DNA from 2 places in the Streptomyces angustmyceticus genome. Region 2 is predicted to be linked to the other one. Evidence: riboswitches for the same ligand, from Rfam matches in the RefSeq annotation. Region 2 holds a riboswitch; the other holds the start of a gene.

Region 1 (7,592 bases), 2.3 Mb from region 2:
AGAAGAAGAAGCCGCGCGCGGTCATCCTCACCCCGACCCGTGAGCTCGCGATGCAGGTCGCGGACGCCCTCCAGCCCTACGGCGACGTGCTCGGCCTCAAGATGAAGGTCGTCTGCGGCGGTACGTCCATGGGCAACCAGATCTACGCCCTGGAGCGCGGCGTCGACATCCTCGTCGCCACCCCCGGCCGCCTGCGCGACATCATCAACCGCGGCGCCTGCTCCCTGGAGGACGTCCAGGTCGCGGTCCTCGACGAGGCCGACCAGATGTCCGACCTGGGCTTCCTGCCCGAGGTCACCGAGCTGCTCGACCAGGTGCCGTCCGGCGGTCAGCGGATGCTGTTCTCCGCCACGATGGAGAACGAGATCGGCACGCTGGTCAAGCGTTACCTGACCAACCCGGTCAGCCACGAGGTCGACAGCGCCCAGGGCAACGTCACCACCATGACCCACCACGTCCTGGTCGTGAAGCCGAAGGACAAGGCGCCGGTCACCGCCGCCATCGCCGCCCGCAAGGGCCGCACCATCATCTTCGTCCGCACCCAGCTGGGCGCCGACCGCATCGCCGAGCAGCTCGTCGAGTCCGGCGTGAAGGCCGACGCGCTGCACGGCGGCATGACGCAGGGCGCGCGCACCCGGGTGCTCGCGGACTTCAAGGACGGCTACGTCAACGCGCTGGTCGCCACCGACGTCGCCGCCCGCGGCATCCACGTCGACGGCATCGACCTGGTCCTGAACGTCGACCCCGCCGGTGACCACAAGGACTACCTGCACCGCTCGGGCCGCACCGCCCGCGCCGGCCAGTCCGGCACCGTCGTCTCGCTGTCGCTGCCGCACCAGCGCCGGCAGATCTTCCGGCTGATGGAGGACGCGGGCGTGGACGCCTCGCGCCACATCGTCGGCGGCTCCGGTGCCTTCGACGAGGACGTCGCCCGGATCACCGGTGCGCGCTCGCTCACCGAGGTCCAGGCCGACGGCGCCAACAACTCCGCCAAGCAGGCCGAGCGTGAGGTGGCCGAGCTGACCCGCGAGCTGGAGCGTCTGCAGCGCCGCGCCACCGAGCTGCGCGAGGAGGCCGACCGGCTGACCGCCCGCGCCGCCCGTGAGCGCGGCGAGGACCCGGCCGAGGCGCTGGCCGCCGCGGCCGAGACCGCCGAGGCCGAGGCCGCCGCCGAGGCCGCCGCGCCGGCCCAGGCCGCCGACGAGCGCCGCGACGACCGGGGCAACTTCGAGCGCCGCGACCGCCGTGACGACCGTTCCGGTGGCCGGTCGTTCGACCGTGACCGTCGTGACGACCGTGGTGGTCGTTCCTTCGACCGTCGTGACGACCGTTCGGGCGGCGGTTTCAACCGTGACCGCCGCGATGACCGTTCCGGTGGTGGCTTCAACCGCGACCGCCGTGACGACCGTTCCGGTGGCCGGTCGTTCGACCGTGACCGTCGTGACGACCGTGGTGGTCGTTCCTTCGACCGTCGTGACGACCGTTCGGGCGGCGGTTTCAACCGTGACCGCCGTGACGACCGTTCCGGTGGTGGCTTCAACCGCGACCGCCGTGACGACCGCCCCGGTGGTGGCTTCAACCGCGACCGCGGCGACCGTCCGAACCGCCCGTTCAACCGTGACGACCGCTCCGGCGGCCGTTCCTCCGGTGGCTACCGCTCCGGCGGCGGCGACCGCCCGTTCAACCGTGACGACCGCTCCGGCGGCCGTCCCCCGCACGGCGGCCACCGCTCCGGCGGCGACCGTCCGTACGGCCGCCGGGACGACCACCGCGGCGCCACGACCGGCTCCTTCGGCCGCCGTGACGACAAGCCGCGCTGGAAGCGCAACGGCTGATCGCACCCGCTGACCGCGGGGCCCGTACGCACGCAAGTGCCGTACGGGCCCTGCGTGTTGAGGTGTGGAAAGGGTGCCGCGGCCGGCCCGCCGGAGGGCTCCTCGGGGTCCCGCCGGGCAGCTTGATCCTTAATGCCTTCGGGCTGGGGCACTCGCTCGGGCTATGCTGCTCGGTGCGGGCCATTAGCTCAATTGGCAGAGCAGTGGACTTTTAATCCATTGGTTCAGGGTTCGAGCCCCTGATGGCCCACCAGAAGCGGACGGGAGAACCGTCCGGCCCGCACAGCGTCGCCCCGGGGGCCCGGACCGTACACGGTCCGGGCCCCCGGCGTTTCCCGGTGTCCCCGGCCGTCTCCGGGCGGGCGGACGCCAAGTGTCCCCGCCCGGAGCGATCTTGTGGCGCCGGCCGGCCGCGTGACCCGTCCGGCCCCCGGCGATTCGCCGCCCGGCGCCGCAGCGGAAACCCTGGGTACGTCGACGCGGCCGCCACCACGGTGCTCGTACGGACGGGCGGGAGCGGGAAGAGGCCGGTGCGGATGCTCCAGGACGAAGCGCCCCCCAGGGACGACGGGGAGCGGCAGGCGCGCCACGGCGGGACGGTCACGTCCGGCCGCCGGCTGGTGCGCCTGCTGCCCGCCCTCCTGATCGCCGGCGGCCTCGCCTTCGGCATCGCCACGCCGGCCGCCTACACCGCCGCCCCCTTCTTCTGCGCCGCCCCGCTGACCGCCGCGGCGCTCTCCTCCCTGCGCGCCACCGCACTGGCGGCCCTGGCCGCCGTGCTCGGCGAGATCTGGGCCGTCACCTACCGCGGCGCCCTGGAGGGCGGGCGCGCGTCGCTGGCGGAGAGCGCCATGGTCGTGGTGGTCGCCCTGCTGGCCCTCGGCATCAACCGGCTGGTCCGCCGGAGCGACGCCCACCTGGCGTCCGCACGGGACATCTCCGAGGCCGCCCAGCGCGCCGTCCTGCCCTTGCCGCCCCCGCAGCTCGCCGGGCTCGCCGTCGCCGCCCGCTACGTGGGCGCACGGGCCGACGCCCGGATCGGCGGCGACCTCTACGCCGTGCAGGACACCCCGCACGGCGTACGGCTGATCGTCGGCGATGTCCGGGGCAAGGGCCTGGAGGCGGTGGAGGCCGCGGTGGTCGTCGTCGGCGCCTTCCGCGAGGCGGCGGAGCAGGAGACGACGCTGGAGGCGGTGGCGGGGCGGCTGGAGCGGGCGCTGCAACGGGAGGGCGGGCGGCGGGCCGGGCTGGACCAGTTCGAGGGGTTCACCACCGCCGTGCTCGCCGAGATCCCCGCCAACGGGCAGTCCGTGCTGCGGATCCTCAACCGCGGGCACCCCTCCCCGCTGCTGCTCACCCCGGACGGCGGGCTGCGCGAACTGGTGCCCCAGGCGCCGGCGCTGCCCCTGGGGATGGGCGAGGTGGCGAGCTGGCCGGACCGCTCGGACGAGACGTTCTTCCCGGCCGGCGCCCAGCTGCTGTGCTTCACCGACGGCGTGACCGAGGCCAGGGACCTGCGGGGCCGCTTCTACCACCCGCCGAGCAGGCTGCGCGGCCGCCGCTTCCCGGGCCCGGACGCCCTCCTGGACACCCTCGTCGAGGACGTCGCACGGCATACGGGAGGCGCACCGGCCGACGACATGGCGCTGCTGGCGGTGCAGCGGCCCATGGGGGTGTAGGTGGGGCCCATGGGGTGTGGGGTGTAGGGGAGGGGCGGCGGGGCGTCCGAGGTCCGGGAGAGGGCGTGCGGGGGGCGTACGGGCGGTCTCAGGCGTCTGCCGCGCTCTCCGTCCCCGTCCCCGTCCCCGTCCCCGTCCCCGGCTCCGTCCCCGTCCCCGGCTCCGTCCCCGGCTCCGGTGCCGACGCCGGCAGCCGGTGCAGGAGTTCGCCGTGCGGGCCGGTGAGGGCGACCGGGCGCTCGTCGAGGGCGAGGGTCAGCAGCGGGGTGTCCCGGGGGTGCGGTGCGCGAGGGGCCGGGGCGGTGAGCCAGGGCGTGAGGGTGTGGTGCTCCTGGGAGATCCAGTGGCCGCCGCCGGGCCGGCCGCGCAGCAGCGACCGGACGAGATGCGCGAACTCCTCGCGGCGGGCGGGCGACAGGCCGGACAGCACCTCGCTGTGGAAGACGACCAGGGTCGCCCCGGGCGGCGCCTCGGCGGCGAGTGACGGCAGTTCGTGGAGCAGGTCGCCGCGCACCATCCGCGGCCGCGGCACCGGCCGTACCGCCTCGACGGCCGCGGCCAGCCGGGCGGCCCGCGCCCCGTCGCCCGGCCAGACGAGCGCCTGCAGCCAGCGCAGATCGTCGGCGTCGGCGACCGGGTCGAGCGGGTCGAGGTCGATACCGGCCCGCCAGGCGATCCGGGGCAGCCGGCCGGGCACGGGCAGCGCGTCGGCCGCCCCTCCCGTACGGCACTCCAGCACCAGCGGGCTCTCCGGCGGCCCCACCTCGGCCAGGAGGGCGCCGCCTCGGGGAGCGTCCTCCCGGGGGCCGCCCCGGTTCCCGCCGTCCACGTCGCCGTCGTAGCGGTAGCGGTAGCGCTCGGGATACAGGCACAGCCCCGCCGACGCGCCGACCTCCAGCAGGGCCAGCGGCTGCGGCAGGCGGGCGAGCAGCGGCAGCAGGGTCGCGCAGCGGGCCGGCTCGTCGGACCGGGCGGTGCGCTGCATGATCACGGCGCGCACCTCGTCCCAGTGCCGGACCGTCCACTCGCGCCAGCGGCCGTACGCCACGTCGCCGCGCGGCCCCAGCTCGGCGTGCGGGCCGTCGAGGTAGCGGACGGCGGCGAGCAGGAGGTCGGGCTGCTGGCCGGCACCGGCCGGCAGCGACCCCGACAGCAGATCGCAGAGCTCGGGGTCCTGGCCGATCCGGGCGCTCAGCTCCTCGTGCGCCGCGGACCGCCCGCGCGCCCGACGCCAGGAGAACTCCCGGTACCGCTCCGCCACTCCCCAGGTGCCGGCGGCAGCCCTCGCGACGTTCCCGGTGTTCCCGACGTTGACGACCATGATCCGACGTTACTGCTCTCACGTTCCGTAACCGAGGGGCACCCCTCCGCATAACAACTGACGCACAATCAACGCGAGATCGTTTAGCGTCGCGCGGTCGACTCGCCCGGTTTGCCGCCGTCCCGGCCGAAAAAGTCCATGCCACGGCTCGTGCGCGGCCGCTAAGGAATCGTGGGAAGGCTTGGAATTCGGCTGCGATCTCTATTACTGTCCGATAACGCAGCGCGGTCGTCCCAGCCGTCGCCAGAGGCGGCACCGTGCGCCGACGCCGAATCCCGCATGCGCTTTTCACGCACCTCCAGCACCTCGAACTGCACCAGGGAACCGGGGAACCACTTCCTTGGGGTGAATCGGACGCTCTCCGCCAGCGGGCGCCCGTAGGAGACCTTCCTGCTCCGAACCCGTCAGCTAACCCGGTAGGCGAGAAGGAAGGAAAGGAGAGCGCCTCCGTGGCGTCCAACAGTCCTGCCCCCGAGGGTCCGTCCGCCTACGAGCTCGACGACCGGGGTGCCTTCCCCGGCCCCGGCGGGGCGGAGGGCGGCAACGACGGGCCGTGGGAGGAGTGGAATCCCACCGAGGATTCCGTCCGTCCGGTCCGCGGCAAGCACCGGGTGGCCAAGCAGCGCGGCGGCGGACTCAGCCGCGGCGGCACGGTCCTGGGCGTCGGCGTCATCGCCGCGGTCGGGGCCGGCGGCATGGCGTCGGCCGAGGGCCGTCCGCCGGTGCCGATCTCGATGCCCGACGTCGGCGGGATGGCCGACGACCTCGCCGGCACACTGCCGGACGCCGCGTCCCTCCCCGGCGTCGGCGACCTCATATCGGACACGGACTCCGACTCCGCGGCGGCCGGGGACGCCGGCACGGACGCGTCGGCCGCCGGGCCTCTCACCCGGGCCGCCCGCACGGGCTCCGGCGCGGACGCCGGCGAGGCGCTGCGCAGCCGCATCCTCCAGCAGGCCGACGCGCAGAAGGACGCCGCCGACCAGGAGGCCCGCGAGTCCGCCGAACACGCCGCCCTCAAGGCCGCCGAGAAGGACGCCGCCGCCCACCAGAAGTCGGCCGAGAAGGCCGCCGCAGCCAAGAAGGCGGCCGAGATGGAGGCCAAGCGCGAGGCCGAGGAAGCCGCCCGGAAGAAGGCGGAGGCCGCCCGCCTCGCCGAGCTGGCGAAGAACTTCATGGCCCCCGTCTCGTCGTTCACCCTCACCGCGAGCTTCGGCCAGGCCGGCGACCGCTGGGCCGCGGACCACACCGGACAGGACTTCGCCGCACCGACCGGCACTCCCGTCAAGGCCGTGCACTCCGGCACCATCACCCAGGCCGGCTGGGCCGGCTCGTACGGCTACCGCATCGTGCTCACGCTCGACGACGGCACCGAGCTCTGGTTCTGCCACCTGTCCTCGATGGTGAAGACGTCCGGCAAGGTCGGCACGGGCGATGTCATCGGCCGCGTCGGCGCCACCGGCAACGTCACCGGGCCGCACCTCCACCTGGAGGTGCGCCCCGGCGCCGGCGACCCGATCGACCCCATGCCCTGGCTGCGCGACCACGGCATCAACGTGTGAACGCCTGACGGGAGTTGACGCCGGGGGCGAGAGCGGAGGGAATAAATCCGCTGCCCCCGGCGCTGCCGCCACGCATGACCGCGACACACACTCCGCACAGCCGCCGGGCCCTCGGCTCGCTCTCCGTCTCCCCGCTGTCCCTCGGCGGCAACGTCTTCGGCTGGACGGCCGACGAAGCCGAGTCCTTCGCCGTGCTCGACGCCTACACGGCCGGCGGCGGCAACTTCGTCGACACCGCCGACGTCTACTCGGCCTGGGTCCCCGGCAACAAGGGCGGCGAGTCCGAGACGGTCCTCGGCAACTGGATGGCCGCCCGCGGCAATCGCTCCGAGGTCGTCATCGCCACGAAGGTCGGCGCCCACCCGGACCTCAAGGGCCTGTCCGCCGCCACCATCAAGTCCGCGGTCGACCTCTCCCTCGCCCGTCTGCGCACCGACTACATCGACCTCTACTACACCCACTACGACGACGAGTCGGTCGAGGTCGGGGAGTTCCTCACCGCCCTCGACGACCTCGTCCGGGCCGGCAAGGTCCGCGAGATCGCGGCGTCCAACATCTCGGCGAAGCGCCTGGAGGAGTCACTGGACTTCTCCGCCCGCGAGGGCCTGGCCCGCTATGTCGCCCTCCAGCCGCACTACAACCTGGTCTCCCGCGACACCTACGAGGGCGAACTCGCCGACGTCGCCGCCCGCCACGGCGTCGCCGCCGTCCCGTACTACGCCCTCGCCTCCGGCTTCCTGACCGGCAAGTACCGCCCGGACACGCCCACCGACAGCGCCCGCTCCGGCGCGGCCGCCAAGCACCTGGCCACCGACCGCGGCCTCCGCGTCCTGCAGGCCCTCGACACCGTCGCCACCACCCACCAGGTCGAACCCGCCACCGTCGCCCTCGCCTGGCTCGCCGCCCAGCCCACCGTCGCGGCCCCCATCGCCAGCGCCCGCACCGTGGCCCAGCTCCCGGCCCTCCTCGCCATGACCGACCTGACCCTCAGCGACGCCGAACTGACCATCCTCACGGAGGCGTCGGCCTGAACCACGAGACAGGTGAGGGGCGTGGCCTCGCCGGCCCGCCCCTCCCCTCTTCGTATCTGCTCTCCGCCCCCGCCCTACTTCCGGCGATCCACCGCCACCCACGAGGCGAGCGCCATCCCACCCGCCACCGCGCACACCGAGGGCCACGCCCCGATCTTCCCGGC
Region 2 (7,592 bases):
GTGAGCGACGCCACCACCCACGCCGATTCCCCCGTGAGCAGCATGGACTTTCACCCGCAGCCCCGTGGCGGCGCGCCCAGGCCGTGGGCCTTCCCTGCCCCCGACCGCAGCCACCTGCCCAACGGGCTGACCCTCCTGACCAGCCACCGCCCCGGCCAGCAGGTCGTCGCCGTCGAGATCAACCTCGTCGCGCCGCTGGACGCCGAACCCGAGGGCCTGGACGGCGTCGCCACGATCATGGCGCGCGCCCTGTCCGAGGGCACCGACCAGCACGACGCCGAGGAGTTCGCCGCCGAGCTGGAGCGCTGCGGCGCCACTCTGGACGCGCACGCCGACCACCCCGGCGTACGGGTCTCCCTGGAGGTGCCGGCGTCCCGGCTGCCGCGCGCGCTCGGCCTGCTCGCCGACGCGCTGCGCGCCCCCGCCTTCCCGGAGAGCGAGGTCGAGCGGCTGGTGCGCAACCGTCTCGACGAGATCCCGCACGAGCTCGCCAACCCGGCCCGGCGTGCGGCGATGGCGCTGTCCAAGGAGCTGTTCCCGGCCACGTCCCGTATGTCGCGGCCGCGCCAGGGCACCGAGGAGACCGTCGGACGCATCGACGCCGCGGCCGTCCGCGCCTTCTACGACGCCCATGTGCGGCCCGCGACGGCCACCGCCGTCATCGTCGGTGACTTCACCGGCGTCGACCTGGAGGCCGCGCTCGCCGAGACGCTCGGCGCGTGGAGCGGCTCGACGGCCGAGCCGCTGAAGGCCTCGCCGATCGTCGCCGACGACACCGGCCGCGTGGTGATCGTGGACCGGCCCGGCGCCGTCCAGACGCAGCTGCTCATCGGCCGCATCGGTGCCGACCGGCACGACCGGGTGTGGCCGGCGCAGGTCCTCGGCACCTACTGCCTGGGCGGTACCCTCACCTCCCGTCTGGACCGCGTGCTGCGGGAGGAGAAGGGCTACACCTACGGGGTGCGCGCCTTCGGCCAGGTACTGCGCTCCACCGCTCCCACGTCCCCCGAGGGCGCCACGGGCGCCTCACTGCTCGCCATCAGCGGCTCGGTGGACACCGCCTCCACCGTCCCGGCGCTCGACGACCTGTGGAACGTGCTGCGCACCCTTGCGGCAGAGGGGCTGACGGACGACGAGCGGGATGTCGCCGTGCAGAACCTCGTCGGGGTCGCGCCACTGAAGTACGAGACCGCGGCGGCCGTCGCGGGCACGCTCGCCGACCAGGTGGAGCAGCACCTGCCGGACGACTTCCAGGCGCAGTTGTACGTGCGGCTCGCGGAGACCGGCACGGTCGAGGCGACCGCGGCGGCGGTCAACGCCTTCCCCGTGGACCGGCTGGTGACGGTCCTGGTGGGCGATGCGGCGCAGATCGCCGAGCCCATCAAGGCGCTGGGCATCGGCGAGGTGACGGTCGTCGGCGGCTAGGCCACCGTGTGACGGCAGGTCACATATCGACAAAGCAACTCCCGTGGCGATGGTCCGCCACGGGAGTTGCCGTATGTCCGGTATATCGCTGCCCACACCTCGGTTCTTGTGGGATCCCGCACAAAAAAGCGGATCTGTTTGCCGATTGAAAGTTGCCACGTTTAGCGTCGGTCCGGCTGTTCGTCACAAGTCCGCCACAACCGTGGCACCGGACAGTCATCGCCGAGTCCCCGTACGGTGCGAGCCAGGGGAGCCGGGGACCCAGAGTCCCTTGGGGTGAATCGGACTCCCCTCCGGAGGAGCCCGTAGGAGACCTTCCTGCTCCGAACCCGTCAGCTAACCCGGTAGGCGAGAAGGAGGGAAAGGACAAGCCCGTACATGGCGTTCATCCGTGCCACCGGGAAGCACCGTCGTGCGAGCCGCCCCGCTCGGTCGACCCGCAACATCGCCGGCATAGCCACCCTCGCGGCCGGCGGCGTCGTCGCCTCCGTGGCCTCGCCGGCGCTGGCGGCCACGGACCAGGCGCGCACCCACGACACCGGTCTGCAGCAGGCCGTCGTGCTCGGTGACGAGCTCGCCAACCACGTCGCGGCCCAGGCCGACGCGCAGCAGGCCGAGGCGGAGGCCGCAGCGGCGAAGGCGAAGGCCGAGGCCGTGGCCAAGAAGCAGGCCGAGGAGGCCAAGCGACGCGTCGAGGCCGCCCGCAAGGCCAAGGAGCGCGCCGCCCGGGAGGCGGAGCGCAAGCGCCTCAACACCTTTGTCGCCCCCGTGGCCGACTCCTACGTGTCCACCTCGTACAAGGCCTCCAGCGGCCTGTGGTCCTCGGGCAGCCACACCGGCATCGACTTCCACGCCGCCTCCGGCACCTCCGTCCACGCCGTCGGCACGGGCACCGTCGTCGAGGCCGGCTGGGGCGGCTCCTACGGAAACAACATCGTGATCAAGATGAACGACGGGACGTACACCCAGTACGGTCACCTGTCGTCGCTCGGCGTCTCCGTCGGCCAGCACGTGACCCCGGGCCAGCAGATCGGCCTCTCCGGCGCCACCGGCAACGCCACCGGCCCCCACCTGCACTTCGAGGCCCGCACCGGTGCCGACTACGGCTCGGACATCGACCCCGTCGCCTACCTGCGCTCGCACGGCGTCAACGTCTGACCCGGAGCCCCGTCGGGCACCGCGCCCCGAGGGGCCCGAGCCGCACGAGCGTCCGCCCGAAGCCCCGGCTCCCCGGCCGGGGCTTCGGCGTGCCCGGCACGCGGCGGGTGCGCCCCCGATACGCCGCACGGCCCGCGCCTTCTGGCCAAAAAATATCCATGAATAATCGGAGTCCGTCGGAAAAGCCGTTCCGGTCGAATAGAGTCACGGAAAAGTCGCCGACCGGCGGCGTTTCGAGGGGATTACGGCGGAGGCACGGAAGATGCGAGGCCATATTTCCGCGCATGCGGTGTGCACGGCGATTCGCGACGACATCGTCTCCGGCGCGCTGGCGCCGGGGAGCCGGCTGATCGAAGAGATCCTGGCGGCCCGCTACGGCGTCTCCCGGGTGCCGGTCCGTGAAGCACTGCGCACCCTGCAGTCCGAAGGGTTCGTCACCACCCGCCATCACGCGGGCGCCTGCGTCGCCGAGCCCACCGAGCAGGAGGCCGCCGACCTCCTCGACGTCCGGGCCCTGTTGGAGCCGCTGGGCGCGGCGCGCGCGGCCGCCCGCCGCAGCCCCGCGCACCTCAAGGTGCTCCGTGGCCTGGTGCGGCTCGGCCGCGAGCGGGCCCGGCACGGCAGCCCCGCGGATCTGCGCCAACTGGACGGCTGGTTCCACGAGACGCTGGCCCAGGCGGCCGGCAGCCCCAGCCTGACCGCGTTGCTGACCCAGTTGCGGCGCAAGATCGAGTGGATGTACGCCGTGGAACTGCCCGCCCGTACGGGGGAGTCGTGGGACGAACACGGTGCGGTGCTGGACGCGGTGGCCCGGGGGGACGCGGAACGGGCTCGCGCCCTGATGGCGGCCCATGTCGAGCGCTCGCTCCCGGTGTACCGGCTCCGGCGCCCCGCCGAGACGGAGACGGGGGAGCCGAAGGCGCCCCGGGTGAGGAATCCGAAACCGCCCGTCAACACGGCGCGCGCCCGCTCTTAACAAGACCCACGTATACAAAGAAGTGCAGAATGGCTCAGGGAGAGCGCGATTCGGCGTTCCTGTTTCCGCTGTCCGCCTTCAGGTTTTATTTGTGCTGCCCGAATGCGCAGAAGAGGCGGGGCAGGGGGGTGCGGAATTCCGCGCGCTATTTCCGGCTTCCCTGATTCCGGCCCGCCCGGGAAGGGGATTCCGGTACAGCGAAACGGCCCCGCCGTGGCGACCGGTCACCGGTCGTCACAGCGGGGCCGCCGCGTGGAGCGGGAGTCCTGGCGGACTCAGACGGTCTCGGGGAGCTCCTCGAGACCCTCGGCGACGAGCTTGGCCAGACGGTCGAGCGCCGCCTCGGCACCCTCGGCGTCGGAGGCCAGCACGATCTCCTCGCCGCCCTGGGCGCCCAGACCCAGGACCGCGAGCATGGAGGCCGCGTTGACGGGGTTGCCATCAGCCTTGGCGATCGTCATCGGGACGCCGGAGGCGGTGGCCGCACGGACGAAGATCGACGCGGGGCGGGCGTGCAGGCCCTCGGCCCAACCGACATTGACGCGGCGCTCTGCCATGGTGTTGCCCTTCAAAGTCGTGACTGTTGTCTAGACCAGTCTCTCACGCTGCCGGGCGTGCTGGGCAGCCCTGTGTCCTGGCCTTTTGTGGCCATTGGTCTCCCCAAGGGAGGTGCGGCAGGCCGGTGGACGGCATCCCCAGCCTGCCCCGCACCCCGAGCGTACGCGCGCCGAGCCGGTTGTCGGTGGCCGGTCGTACGCTGTCCGCATGCAGCAACCGCCGGACCACGCGTACCCGACCCACTGGGAAGCCGACGTGGTGCTGCGCGACGGCGGCACGGCGCGGATCCGCCCCATCACCCCCGACGACGCCGAGCGGCTGGTCTCCTTCTACGAGCAGGTCTCGGACGAGTCGAAGTACTACCGCTTCTTCGCGCCGTATCCGCGGCTGTCCGACCGCGATGTGCACCGTTTCACCCACCACGACTACGTCGACCGGGTCGGGCTCGCGGCCACCGTCGGCGGCGAGTTCATCGCCACCGTCCGCTACGACCGGATCAACGACCAGGGGCTGCCCGCCAAGAGCCCCGAGGACGACCAGGCCGAGGTCGCCTTCCTCGTCCAGGACGCCCATCAAGGCAGGGGCGTCGCCTCCGCCCTCCTGGAGCACATCGCGGCCGTCGCCCGTGAGCGCGGCATCCGCCGGTTCGCCGCCGAGGTACTGCCCGCGAACTCCAAGATGATCAAGGTCTTCACGGACGCGGGCTACACCCACCAGCGCACCTTCGAAGACGGTGTGGTGCGCCTGGAGTTCGACCTGGAGCCGACCGAGCAGTCCATGGCCGTGATGCGCGGACGCGAGCAGCGCGCCGAGGCCCGGTCCGTGCAGCGGCTGCTCGCCCCGGGGTCGGTCGCCGTCATCGGCGTCGGCCGCACCCCCGGCGGCGTCGGCCGCACCGCGCTGCGCAGCCTCCTGGACTCCGGCTTCACGGGCCGGGTGCACGCGGTCAACCACGCCTTCCCCGAGGGCATGCGACGGCTGCGGCCCGAAGACGTACCGGCCGTCCGCGCCCTGCGGGAGATCCCCGACCCGGTCGACCTCGCCGTCATCGCCGTCCCCGCGGACCGCGTCCCCGACGTGGTCCGCGACTGCGGCGAACACGGCGTCCAGGGCGTGCTGATCCTGTCCTCCGGCTACGCCGAGGCGGGCCCGGAGGGCCGGGAGCGGCAGCGCGCGCTGCTCCGCCAGGCCCGCTCCTACGGCATGCGGCTCATCGGGCCCAACGCCTTCGGCCTGATCAACACCGCCCCCGACGTCCGGCTGAACGCCTCCCTCGCCCCCCGGATGCCCGGCGCCGGCCGTATCGGCCTGTTCACCCAGTCCGGTGCCATCGGCATCGCCCTGCTCAGCGGGCTGCACGCGCGCGGCCCCGGTGACGGCGGGATCGCCGGTATCTCCGCCTTCGTCTCCGCGGGCAACCGCGCCGACGTCTCCGGCAACGACCTGCTCCAGTACTGGTACGACGACCCGGACACCGACGTCGTGATCCTCTATTTGGAGTCCATCGGCAACCCGCGCAAATTCGCCCGGCTCGCCCGTCGCACCGCTGCCGTCAAGCCGGTCGTCGTCGCCAAGGGGGCCCGGCACAACGGCACCGCGCCGCCCGGCCACGCCGTGCCCACCGTCCGCGTCCCCGACAGCACCGTCGCGGCCCTGATGCGCCAGGCCGGCGTGATCCGCGTCGACACGGTCACGGAGCTGATCGACGCCGGCCTGCTGCTGGCCTCCCAGCCGCTCCCGGCCGGCCCGCGCATCGCCATCCTCGGCAACTCCGAGTCGCTGGCGCTCCTCGCCTACGACGCCTGCCTGACCGAACAGCTGCGCCCGCAGAGCCCCCGGGTGCTGCCCTCCGCGGCCACACCGGACGACTTCGCGGCCGCCCTCGCCGAGGCGCTGTCCGGCGACGGCTGCGACGCCGTGATCGTCACGGCCATCCCCTGGGTGGGGGAGGGGTCCGCCGTCTCACCGGCCGACAGCGAAGGCGTCGCACTCGCCGCCGCCCTGCGCACCGCGGCCGAGGCACATCCGGAGAAGCCGGTGACGGTCGTCCACCTCGCCATGGACGACCTCGCCGAGACCCTCGCGGCGCCGGCACCGGCACCGGCCCGGTCGACGGAGCCCACAGCCGCAGCCCCCGCCCCGGACAGGTCCGACCCGGCCCCCGCGCCCGCGCACCCGGCCCCCGCGCCCGCTCGCCCCGCGCACCGGGCCCCCACCCCGACCCCACACTCCCCGCTCTCACCCCCTCCCCCGCCCGTTCCGTCGAACCGCACACGCCCCCTGCTCCCCCCGGGGCCGCCGCCGGCCCTCGCGGCTCATCAGCCGGCTCCGTGCCGTGACGCCGACGCGGCCCCCGTGTCCCGGCGCCGGTCCGACCCCCTCCGTATCCCCGCCTATCCCGCCGCCGAGCGCGCCGTGCGCTCCCTCGCCGAGGCCGTCCGCTACGCCGCATGGCGACGGGAGGCCGCCGAGCCGGGCCGGGTGCCCGAGTTCGACGACATCCAGGAGGCCGCGGCCGGCGCCGACATCGACCGCCTCCTGCACCGCCTCACCCCCGACGCCCCCACGGGCCGCTCCGTCCCGGTGCCGTCCCAGGACGCCGAGGCCCTGCTCGCCCGCTACGGCATCCGCACCCGGCCGGTCCTCTCGGCCCCCGATCCGGACACCGCCGTCCGCGCCGCCGCCCGCCTCGGCTATCCGGTGGCCCTCAAGACCACCGCGCCCCATCTGCGTCACCGCGCCGACCTCGGCGGGGTCCGGCTCGACATCGCCGGGGAGGCGGAACTCCGCCGCACCTACGCCGAATTGACCGATTTCCTCGGCTCCCCGGAAGTCCTGCGTCCGGTCGTCCAGTCGATGGTGCCGCGCGGCGTCGACACCGTCATCCGGGCCGCCATCGACCCGGCCGCCGGCGCCGTGCTCTCCTTCGGTCTGGCCGGGGCGCCCTCCCAGCTGCTCGGCGACGTCGCCCACCGCCTCATCCCCGCCACCGACCGCGACGTCGCGGAGCAGATCCGCTCGATCCGTGCCGCCCCGCTGCTGTTCGGCTGGCGCGGCTCCCAGCCGGTGGACACCGCGGCGCTGGCCGAGGTGCTGCTGCGCGTCTCCCGGCTCGTCGACGACCACCCCGAGGTCGTCGGCGTCGACCTCGAACCGGTGGTCGTCGCAGCCCACGGCCTGTCCGTCCTCGGAGCGACCGTCCGCCTGGCCCGTGCCCCCGCCACCACCGACCTCGGCCCCCGCCGGCTGCCCGTCTACTGAGGCTCTCGCGGCCCGGTACGCCCCGTAAGATGGACCCCATGGCTAAGACCGGTACGACGACCCAGGGGCTGCGCGCGGCGATCGAGCGCAGCGGCTATTACCCGACGCTCGTGGCCGAGGCGGTGCAGGCCGCGGTCGGCGGCGAGCCCGTGGTGTCGTACCTCGTCCACCAGGAGACGACCTTCGACGCCAACGAGGTGCGCCGCCATGTCAC

The links. Region 2 has a riboswitch for cyclic di-AMP ahead of K7396_RS09450 (M23 family metallopeptidase). Riboswitches for the same ligand answer to the same signal wherever they lie in the genome.
Region 1: it holds a riboswitch for cyclic di-AMP, as region 2 does, so the genes downstream of both, K7396_RS19520 (M23 family metallopeptidase) here and K7396_RS09450 (M23 family metallopeptidase) in region 2, are expected to answer to the same signal.

Annotation. Positions count from the first base shown of each region.
Region 1 covers NZ_CP082945.1:4,342,576-4,350,167, forward strand. Annotated here, with positions in the region: gene K7396_RS19500 (DEAD/DEAH box helicase) at 1-1,835, shown strand, start outside; tRNA gene K7396_RS19505 (tRNA-Lys) at 2,013-2,088, shown strand; gene K7396_RS19510 (PP2C family protein-serine/threonine phosphatase) at 2,372-3,514, shown strand; gene K7396_RS19515 (DUF2332 domain-containing protein) at 3,603-4,835, opposite strand; cyclic di-AMP (ydaO/yuaA leader) riboswitch at 5,128-5,273, shown strand; gene K7396_RS19520 (M23 family metallopeptidase) at 5,285-6,397, shown strand; gene K7396_RS19525 (aldo/keto reductase) at 6,472-7,428, shown strand; gene K7396_RS19530 (hypothetical protein) at 7,503-7,592, opposite strand, start outside.
Region 2 covers NZ_CP082945.1:2,062,763-2,070,354, reverse strand. Annotated here, with positions in the region: gene K7396_RS09460 (M16 family metallopeptidase) at 1-4, shown strand, start outside; gene K7396_RS09455 (M16 family metallopeptidase) at 43-1,425, shown strand; cyclic di-AMP (ydaO/yuaA leader) riboswitch at 1,636-1,791, shown strand; gene K7396_RS09450 (M23 family metallopeptidase) at 1,804-2,583, shown strand; gene K7396_RS09445 (GntR family transcriptional regulator) at 2,846-3,559, shown strand; gene K7396_RS09440 (HPr family phosphocarrier protein) at 3,835-4,116, opposite strand; gene K7396_RS09435 (bifunctional acetate--CoA ligase family protein/GNAT family N-acetyltransferase) at 4,325-7,378, shown strand; gene K7396_RS09430 (DUF5998 family protein) at 7,417-7,592, shown strand, end outside.